DNA from 3 places in the Mesorhizobium sp. M7A.F.Ca.US.007.01.2.1 genome. Region 3 is predicted to be linked to each of the others. Evidence: predicted binding sites of a transcription regulator. Region 3 holds the regulator's gene; each other region holds the start of a gene.
What was found. The regulator PhoB, encoded in region 3, activates phosphate uptake and scavenging genes when phosphate is short. The targets are predictions, from matches to a motif close to TGTCATNNANCTGTCAT.
Positions count from the first base shown of each region.

Region 1: the regulator PhoB is predicted to act here: its motif matches at 1,896-1,912, upstream of ugpB (sn-glycerol-3-phosphate ABC transporter substrate-binding protein UgpB).
Region 2: the regulator PhoB is predicted to act here: its motif matches at 1,460-1,476, upstream of EN949_RS02020 (acetoacetate decarboxylase).

Region 1 is NZ_RZQP01000119.1:1,260-4,535, reverse strand. It holds gene ugpA (sn-glycerol-3-phosphate ABC transporter permease UgpA) at 1-363, opposite strand, end outside; gene ugpB (sn-glycerol-3-phosphate ABC transporter substrate-binding protein UgpB) at 522-1,832, opposite strand; partial or broken gene EN949_RS20705 (EAL domain-containing protein) at 2,194-3,276, shown strand, end outside.
Region 2 is NZ_RZQP01000006.1:21,171-24,446, forward strand. It holds gene EN949_RS02015 (patatin-like phospholipase family protein) at 1-534, opposite strand, end outside; gene EN949_RS02020 (acetoacetate decarboxylase) at 582-1,328, opposite strand; gene EN949_RS02025 (3-hydroxybutyrate dehydrogenase) at 1,552-2,340, shown strand; gene EN949_RS02030 (NAD(P)H-dependent oxidoreductase) at 2,800-3,276, shown strand, end outside.
Region 3 is NZ_RZQP01000027.1:15,270-18,545, forward strand. It holds gene xylF (D-xylose ABC transporter substrate-binding protein) at 1-25, opposite strand, end outside; gene EN949_RS07745 (ROK family protein) at 294-1,541, shown strand; gene phoB (phosphate regulon transcriptional regulator PhoB) at 1,558-2,247, opposite strand; gene phoU (phosphate signaling complex protein PhoU) at 2,264-2,971, opposite strand; gene pstB (phosphate ABC transporter ATP-binding protein PstB) at 2,998-3,276, opposite strand, start outside.

The DNA of each region.
Region 1 (3,276 bases), on a different contig from region 3:
GAGCGTGCGGTAGAGACCTTTGCCGCGCACCACCTTCTCTGCCATGACCGCCAGCAGGAGCGCCACGCACATGGCGACGATAGCGGTCGCAAGGGAAAACACCACCGTGACCTTGATCGAGTTCAGGTAGGCCGGATCGGCAAGCACTTTCCTGAAATTGGCGAACCAGACGAACTTGGTCCTCAGCCCGAACGGATCCTGCCTGAGCATGGATTGGTAGAACGCCTGACCGGCCGGCCAGTAGAAAAAAACGAGCGTGATGGCCAGTTGCGGCGCCACAAGCAGGTAGGGAAGGACCTTGTTGGGGAACACGACGCGAGGGGTCACGGAGCCACTCCGAGGTGATGAGGCGGGGGGCACCATGCGGCACCCCTCTCCGCCAAGATGGCTTTGATGAGCGTTTCGGACTGGACATCATCGACCATTGGCGAAATCGCAAAGGACGGCAAAACTCCCCTCACCGAGGGGAGATGCCCGGCGGGACAGGTAGGTGCGCCGTAGAGCAAGGACCTGCGCTCGCTCTAATTCCCCAGCGCTTCCTTGATCGCGGCATTGCCACGCGTAACCGCATTGTCGAGCGCCTGCTGCGCGGTCTGCTGGCCGGCGAGCATCTTCTCGAACTCCTCGTTCTGGATATCGCGCACCTGCGGCAGATTCGGCAGACGTACGCCCTTGGAATTGTCGGTCGGCGTCTTACCCGTCATCTGCAGGATCGGGGTCTCGCGGCCGACATTCTTGTCATAGAAACCGGACTTCTTGGTCGCTTCATAAGCCGCCAGCGTTACCGGCAGATAACCCGACTTCTGGTGCAGGTATTCTTGCACCTCGGTCTTCGACAGGTAGGCGAAGAAGGCCGCGACGCCCTTGTATTCCTCATCGGATTTGTCCGCGAAAACCCACAGGCTGGCGCCACCCGGCGTCGTGTTCTGCGGCGCACCCTTGGCGTCGCTGTCATACGGCAATTGGCCAATGCCGTAATTCATGCCGGACTTGACGATATCGCCAAGTCCGCCGGACGATTCGGTCATGATCCCGCATTCGCCCGCAAGGAAGATCTGCTTGGCTTCGGAGGTGCGGCCGCCATATTTGAAGGTGCCGTCCTTGGCGAGGTCCGCCAGCGCCTGGAAATGGTTGACGAAAATCGGCGCGTTGATCTTGAGCTCGACATCGCCGCCGGCCAGACCGTTCTGCTGGGTGGCCCATGACACGTCATTCCAGGCCGCGAAATTCTCCAGATGTATCCAGGTCAGCCAGGTCGAGGTGTAGCCGCAGGCGGCCGCGCCGCTCGCCTTGATCTTCTTGGCGTCTTCCCACACTTCATTCCAGGTCTTGGGTGGGCTATCGACGTCGAGACCAGCCTTCTTGAAGATATCCTTGTTGTAATAAAGGATCGGCGAGGAGGAGTTGTAGGGGAAGGAGAGCATGGTGCCGTCCGGCTTCGAATAATAGCCGACTATGCCTGGCAGATACTGGCTCTTGTCGAAGGTCATTCCAGCGCTGGTCAACACATCGGCTGCGGGCTTGATGGCACCTTCGGCCGCCATCATCACGCCGGTGCCGACGTCGAACACCTGGATGATGTCTGGCGCCTGGCCCGCGCGGTAGGCGGCAATGCCGGCATTCAGCGTCTCGGGATACGTGCCTTTGAACACCGGAACGAGCTCATAGTCGCTCTGGCTGGCATTGAAATCTTTGGAGATCTTGTCGACGACTTCGGCATTGGCGCCAGTCATGGCGTGCCACCAACTGATCTGCGTGACGGCAAAAGCGGAGGTTGAGGAAAGCGTCATAAAGGTAGCGGCAACACCGGCCGCGAAGCCGAAGGACTTCATGTTTCATCTCCCGTTTGTCATTGGCGAAAGGGGGCACTCCCGCGAAGGCAATATGTGTCGCTCATGACAATCAGACAACGGTTTTGTTGCAGATCGACGAACTTCACCCTTTACCTGACGCAACGCTCGCCTCCGCTTGGAGGCATGGGAAGCGATGCGGTTAGCCGGCTTAGCGCGACGACAAGCGCGCCAGGAACCACCGTCGGGACCGTCAAGCTGGCTTTCGGCGTGTCAGCCCTGATTGCAGCCGCAGCAACCCGAAGAGACACGCCAAGGTTGCAGCCGACTTTATCGATCCTTCAACGGCAACGCGCTACTCAATCCTGCTGCCCTGTTTATTTCCAAAGCTCAGGTGAAATAAATGCTGACGGTCTACAATTGTATCGTCAACGAACATGATCTGAGACTGGTCGCACTCGCCGCGTTGATCTGCGGAATTTCCTGCTTCTCTGCTGTCAACCTGCTTCAGCACATAAGCCGTTCCACAGATCGGAACCGGCTTGCCTGGCTGATGATCGCGGCCACTTCGACCGGCTTTGGCATCTGGGCAACGCACTTCATCGCCATGCTCGCATTCACACCGGGCATACCCAGTGCTTATGATCCGGCACTCTCCGTGCTTTCGCTCGCTGCTTCGGTCACTTTGACGGCAGCCGGCATGTGGATCGCCACCTTGCGGGATGAGTTCGACTATCATCTCGTCGGCGGCGCCGTGCTGGGCGGCGGTATCGCAGCCATGCACTACATCGGCATGGCGGCGTTCGAGGTTCAGGGCCGTATCGAGTGGAACCTGTTGCTTGTCGCCGTTTCCCTGCTGGCCGGCGTAACGCTCGCGGCGCTGGCGCTGCGTGTCGTGCAGCGCCGCCCCTCCTTGAAGGCGACATCCGGCGGCGCGGTGCTGCTGACGCTGGCGATCTGCACCCTGCATTTCATCGGTATGGGTGCCGTCTCGATCTTCCCCGATCCCTCGATCGTCATATCCGAATACACGATCGAGCCGACCTCGCAGGCTTTCGCGGCCGCCGCCGCCACACTGGTGATCCTGGTTCTGTCGGCATCGGCGCTGTGGATCGATTTGCGCTTCCGTCGCCAGAAGCTCGAGGTCGACCGCATGCACGGCCTGGCCAATGCCGCCGTGGAGGGGCTGATCGTCTGCGACGGCAACCGCATCATCAGTGCCAATGACAGCATTGCGGCACTGACGGGCATAGCAACAGCGACCCTGAACGGAATGCAGCTTGGCGATCTCTTCGGATCCGATATGTCGGGCTTCGGCGAACAGCCGCAGGAGGCCGAATTGAGCGGTCGCGATGGCACGAGCATTCCTGTCGAGCTGATCGCCAGGAGCATCGACTACTGTGGCAAACCGCACAACGTGGTCGCGGTCCGCGACATTCGCGAGCGCAAGAAGGCGGAACAGGAGATCCTGCGGCTTGCCCATTTC
Region 2 (3,276 bases), on a different contig from region 3:
GGTCCGGACGTTGACCGCGCCGACGCTCAACCGCTTCTTGCCGTCGTTGAGGATGTCGAAATCGATCAGGCTTTGCAGCGTCTCCTTCAGCTCGGCCGTGTCGTAGAAGCTGGTGGCGCCCTCGGCGCCGGGCTGCTCCATCCAGGGGTTAGGATTGCGCGGCTTGAAGAAGCCCGGCTGCCCCATGACCATGGTCATCCACGAACTGGTGCGATTGCGGATATCACGGTAGATGTCGCCTTCCGGCGTATAGGCCCAGATCTTGCGACCCGAAATCGTCTGCCAGAATTGCTCGAGGCGCTGCAGCCGGCGGCTCGATTCATTGCCGGCGATGATCGCCGCATTGATGGCGCCGATCGACACGCCGGAAAGCCAGCTCGGCTCGCAGCCGGCCTCTGCCAATGCCTGGTACACCCCAGCCTGGTAGGCGCCGAGCGCGCCGCCTCCCTGAAACACCAGCGCGACGCGGTCATACTGCGCCGAGATCTCCGCGATGGTGGCGGTGGCCTCCTTGTTGCGATTGCGTTCGAGCACGGCTTTGGTCTCCGACTTCTGTTTGGGCTCTGAAAGGCTTGTGCAGCTCAGGTGCGGTCGGCGAGATAATCGTGAACCACTTCGCCCAGCCCAAGCGTCAGATCGGCGGTGAAGTGGACGGCGGATACGATGTCGAGCACCGGCAGCCGCGCCACGTCGGCCATGACATGCGGCCGCAAATCGAGCGCGGCGGGCGCAGTCCAGGCTTCCTTCAGCGTGATGTCGGTGAGGTGGTAGCGGACCAGTTCGCAGATGCGCGGCGTGCCGTCGACATGCGGGACGATCTTGATCAGGAAATTGGGCGCGGCCAGCGAAGCGAGGACAGAGCCGTGATCGGCTTCCTTGTGCTTGTAGCCCATCGTGCCGGTGGCGCACAGAACGCTGCCATAGTGCAGCGTGCCGACGATGACCTCGCCTTCATGCACGATCTTGGGATTGGCAAGCTTCTTGGGAAAGCCCCACAGTTCGCGGCCGCCGGCGATCGGCGCGTCGTCGTCGAGATACATCGAATGGACGTAGGCGCCGTGCTGGCCCTTGTAGCGCACCGGGATGACCTGGCCGGTCTCGGTGTAGTCGCCGAAACCGGTCGAGTCAGGCATGCGGATGAATTCGTATTTGACCAGCGGCTCGTCGATCTCCAGCGGCTCCGGCACGACAGCCTCTAGCGCCTCGCGCGTCGTGCGGTAGGTGATGATGACGTATTCGCGGTTGAAGAAACGGTACGGCCCGGGCGGAAAGGAGGGGTTGGTCAGCGGCATCGCATAGGCGCGCTTCACGACATCGGCGATCTGCAAGGCTGTAGCCCCATTTTGGTTCAGGAATGACTGCGCGAATGCGCTCCGGATTATGTTGCACGGCACCATGACAGTGCCGTGTCAGCCGCCGGACAGCCGCCCAAGAGGCCTGTCGACGGCCGTCTCAATCCTGTAATCGCACCGACATATGGCTATGGCACTGTCATGGTGCGGCGCACAAAGGCGGCCCCGTTCGTTCCCTCCCACCTCTTGCGAGATCATCATGGGTTTCCTGTCTTCGAAGAACGCCCTCGTCACCGGCTCGACCAGCGGCATCGGCCTGGCCATCGCCCGCGCCTTTGCCGCCGAAGGCGCCAATGTCACCATCAACGGCCTTGGCGATGCGGCTGCCATCGAGCAGGAGCGCACCGGCATCGAGAGGGATTTCGGCGTCAAGTGCCGCTATTCCGGTGCCAACATGATGGATGGCGCGGCGGTCAGCGCCATGATGCGTGAGGCCGAGGCTGCCTTCGGCAGTCTCGATATCCTGGTCAACAATGCCGGCATCCAGCATGTCGCGCCGATCGAGGAGTTTCCCGATGACAAGTGGGAAGCCATCATCCGCATCAATCTGCTCGCCGCGTTCTACGCCATCAAGGCGGCACTGCCGGGCATGAAGACGCGCAAATGGGGCCGTATCATCAACACCGCCTCGGCGCATGCGCTGGTCGCCTCGCCGTTCAAGTCGGCCTATGTGTCGGCCAAGCACGGCATTGCGGGCCTCACCAAGACGGTAGCGCTCGAAGCAGCGCTCGACGGCGTCACCGTCAATGCGATCGCGCCGGGCTATGTCTGGACGCCGCTGGTCGAAAGGCAGATTCCAGACACGATGAAGGCGCGCGGCATGACCGAGGAACAGGTCAAGCACGATGTGCTGCTCGCCGCCCAGCCGACCAAGGAATTCGTCACCGTCGACGAGCTCGCCGCGCTGACGCTGTTCCTGTGTTCGGACGCGGCCAGGCAGGTCACCGGCACCACCTTGCCGATGGATGGCGGCTGGACGGCACAGTAGAGGGTAATCCAAGCGTTCCGTTTGCCTGCTGGTGCCGCTGGGCGCTGGCAGAAAAGCACCCGGCTATGCCGTGATCTTAATTGATGCGGATGGCGTGGTCGTGCATTTCCATGATTTTGCGATCGACGCGGCGGGTTGCCCGCCTCCGGCAGGCTTCGCGGGACACTGAGCAGGACTTCCCGCGAGGGCCAAGATGCCGCCAGTCGCATGTGCCGGCCTATTGCACGGCAGCGCAACAGGCTGCGCCGTTGCTGAACTGAACGATCCCAACCGATGCCCATCCGCGCACTGACGGCGACTGCGCGGCATCGGGTTTCCCAGCCTCTTTCTCGTCCCGCCGGACTACGGTGAAAGTGTCCAAAAAGCACGGAAATATGGACATTAGTCTTGACAGAAATACAGATGTTCAATACCCGTCAGGCAATCGAACAAGCCTGCATTATGGGAGGAACGAGCGGTATGGCTTCCAATGTTTCGTTGACGGGTCTTGCCCGCGATCTCGAGGAACGCGCAAAGTCGGGCAAGCCTATCCGCATCGGCCTGATCGGCTCGGGCGAGATGGGAACCGACATCGTCACTCGTGTCGCCCATATGTCGGGCATCGAGATCGGCGCCATTTCCGAACTGAACCTGCCGGCTGCCAGCAAGGCCGTCGATATCGCTTTCCAGGAAACCGGGCATGCGCGCGAAGTGTCGAATGCTTCGGCTATGACGTCGGCGATGGAAGCCGGCAAGGTCGCGGTCACCAACGACGCCGACCTTGTCATCAACAATGATCTGATCGATGTCGTCATCGACGCCACCGGGGTTCCCGCCGTTGGCGCCGAGATCGGGCTGCGCGCCATGGAACATGGCAAGCATCTGGTGATGATGAATGTCGAGGCCGACGTCACCATCGGCGCCTATCTGAAAAGCGAGGCCGACCGGCTCGGCGTC
Region 3 (3,276 bases):
GGATGGCGGCTGTGAATCTTTTCATATTATCCTCCCTGCGCCGCGTATGGCGCGACCAAACTGGCCCGAAGGCCGCACAGAGGCCCTATTTTTTCGAGCCTCGAAAAAATACTGGGCCAACGCCCGAACGCTGTCAACATCGATTCTGATGGATTTTGATGTCGTTTCGAATTTTTTTCGGGCCTCGGAATAAATAAATGACACGGCGCGCGGCTTCTGCCAGTATTTGACCGCGTCACCGACAGCGTTCCAGGGCAGGAAGAACCGCGGCGACCGGGAGGATATGAAAGAGCATGTCGGTCGGAATCCGCCACGACGATTTGCGCCGCCGCAACCGCGCGATGGTGATCGCGGCGGTGCGCCGCGCCGGACAGCCGTCGCGCACCGAGATCGCCGCAACCACAAGCCTCAGCCATTCGACGATCTCGGCGATCTCATCCGACCTGATCGTCGAAGGCATCCTGACCGAAAGCAAGCCGAGCGAGGCCGGCTCGCTCAAACGCGGCCGTCCGCAGGTCGGCCTCAGCCTCAATCCGGAAGCGGCCGCGGTAATGACCGTGGTGCTGTCGCTGAACTTCCTCTCGGTCGCCGTCATCGACTATGCCGGCCAGGTAATATCCGAGGAACAGCGTCGGCTCGACACGCTGACGATGTCGCGCGACTCGCTGATCGGTGAGTGCACGGCAATCGTGCGGCGCCGCCTGGAAGATCCCGACCTGGACGTGCGCAGCATCGCCCGCATCGCGCTGGCCGTCCAGGGCATCACCGACACCCGTGCCCGCTCCATGCTGTGGTCGCCGATCACGCCGCACACCGACATCGCCTTCGCCGACATATTCGAAGAGGAGTTCGGCATCCCCGCCATTATGGAGAACGACTGCAACATGATGGCGGTGGCGCTGCGCTGGCGCGACCCCGATCGTTACCGCGACGATTTCATCGCCATCCTCCTGTCGCACGGCATCGGCATGGGGCTGGTGCTGAAGGGCGAATTGTTCACCGGCACCCATTCCTCGGGCGGCGAATTCGGCCACATGATTCATCGGCCGAACGGGGCGCTGTGTCGCTGCGGACGGCGCGGCTGCGTCGAAGCCTATGCCGGCAATTATGCCATCTGGCGCAACGCGCGGCAGATGGGCGAGGATGCAGAACCCGTCGCCGATGTCAGCGATGCCGACATGCGCGCCCTGGCTGCCGCCGCCCGCGAAAGGGACGGACCCGAACGGGAAGCCTATCGCAAGGCCGGCGAAGTGCTCGGCTACGGCCTCGGCAGCCTGTTCGCGCTGATCGATCCGGCCCCCGTCGCCATGGTCGGCGTCAGCGCCGCCGCCTTCGACCTGATCGAGCCGGCATTGCGGCAAGCGATTGCCCAGACCGCCGGCGGCCAGCATTCCAAGTCGATTTCCTTCGACACCGAGCCGAACGAACTGCCGCTGATCCGCGAAGGCTGCGCCATGCGGGCGCTGATCTTCGTCGATCAGGAGATTTTTGCGCCGGGCGTGCAGGCGAGATCCGGTTTCGGCGGCAAGAACGTGGCGTGAGTTCAAACGAGGGAGTTCAGTCCTCGCGAATGGCGTAACCCGCCCCACGGATGGTGCGGATGACATCGGGCATGCGGCCGTTGTTGACCGCCTTGCGCAGCCGGCCGACATGCACATCGACCGTGCGTTCGTCGATGTAGATCGTCTCGCCCCAGACATTGTCGAGCAGTTGGCTGCGCGAGAACACGCGGCCTGGATGGCGCATCATGAATTCAAGCAGGCGGAATTCCGTCGGCCCGAGCCGGATCTCGCTCTTCTTGCGATAGACACGGTGCGACTCGCGATCGAGCACGATATCGCCGACCTTGAGCACGCTGGACAGCACTTCCGGCTTGGCCCGGCGCAGCAGCGCCTTGACCCTGGCCATGAACTCCGGCGTCGAGAAAGGCTTGACCAGATAGTCGTCGGCACCGGTCGAGAGGCCGCGCACGCGGTCGCTTTCCTCGCCTCGCGCGGTCAGCATGATGATCGGCAGCCGCTCGGTCTCGGGACGCATCCTTAGCCGGCGGCAGAGTTCGATACCGGAAACCGCAGGCACCATCCAGTCGAGCACCAGAAGGTCTGGAACGTTCTCCTGCAGCCGGATTTCGGCCTCGTCGCCGCGCGTCACCACCTCGACCTGGTAACCTTCGGATTCGAGATTGTAGCGGAGCAGCACGCCTAGCGGCTCCTCATCCTCCACCACCATGATGCGTGGCGCGATCATCGGCTGGTCACCCCTGTCATGCCGCTGGCGCGGACATTGCCGTCTCGTCCTGCTTCGGACGATTGGCTGGCAACTGCGTGCCGGTCAAAACATAATAGGCATTTTCGGCGATGTTGGTCACGTGGTCGCCGATCCGCTCGAGGTTCTTGGCGCAAAACAACAGGTGCGTGCACGCCGTGATGTTGCGCGGATCTTCCATCATGTAGGTCAGCAGTTCGCGGAACACCGATGTGTATTTGACGTCGATGCGTTCATCATTGTTTCTGAGCGTGGCAAGCGCTGCCGCGTCAGCGGCGGCATACTCGTCGACGACCCCCTGCACCTGGATCAGCACCAGCTGCGCCATCGCGTCGATCGAATGCGAAAGGTCGTGCGGCGTGACGCTCAGCCCGACAGTGCCGACGCGCTTGGCGATGTTCTTGGCAAGGTCACCGATGCGCTCGAGGTCGCCGGCCATGCGGATCGAACCGACTACCGCGCGCAGATCGTTGGCCATTGGCTGGCGCTTGGCGATCAGCGTGATGGCACGATCGTCCAGCTCGCGCTGGCGTGCATCCATGATGGCGTCGTCGGAAACCACCCGCTGCGCCAGCGCATTGTCCGAATTGAGCAAAGCCCTGGTCGAGCCACCGACCATCGAGCGGGCGAGATCGCCCATGTCGCGGATCAGCTGGCTGATCTGCTCCAGATCCTCATCGAAAGATGCGACGGTATGTTCACCCATGATCTTCGTCCCTCATATGCCAGAGATCAGCCGAACCGGCCGGTGATGTAGTCCTGGGTGCGTTTGTCGTCGGGGGTGGTGAACATCTTGTCGGTGGCGCCCTCCTCGACCAGATAGCCAAGATGGAACATCGCGGTGCGCTGCGACACGCGCGCTGCCTGCTGCATCGAATGGGTGACGATGACGATCGTATAGTTCTGACGCAGTTCATCGATCAGTTCCTCGACACGAGCGGTGGCGATCGGGTCGAGCGCCGAACACGGTTCGTCCATCAGGATCACCTCGGGTGACACGGCGATGGCGCG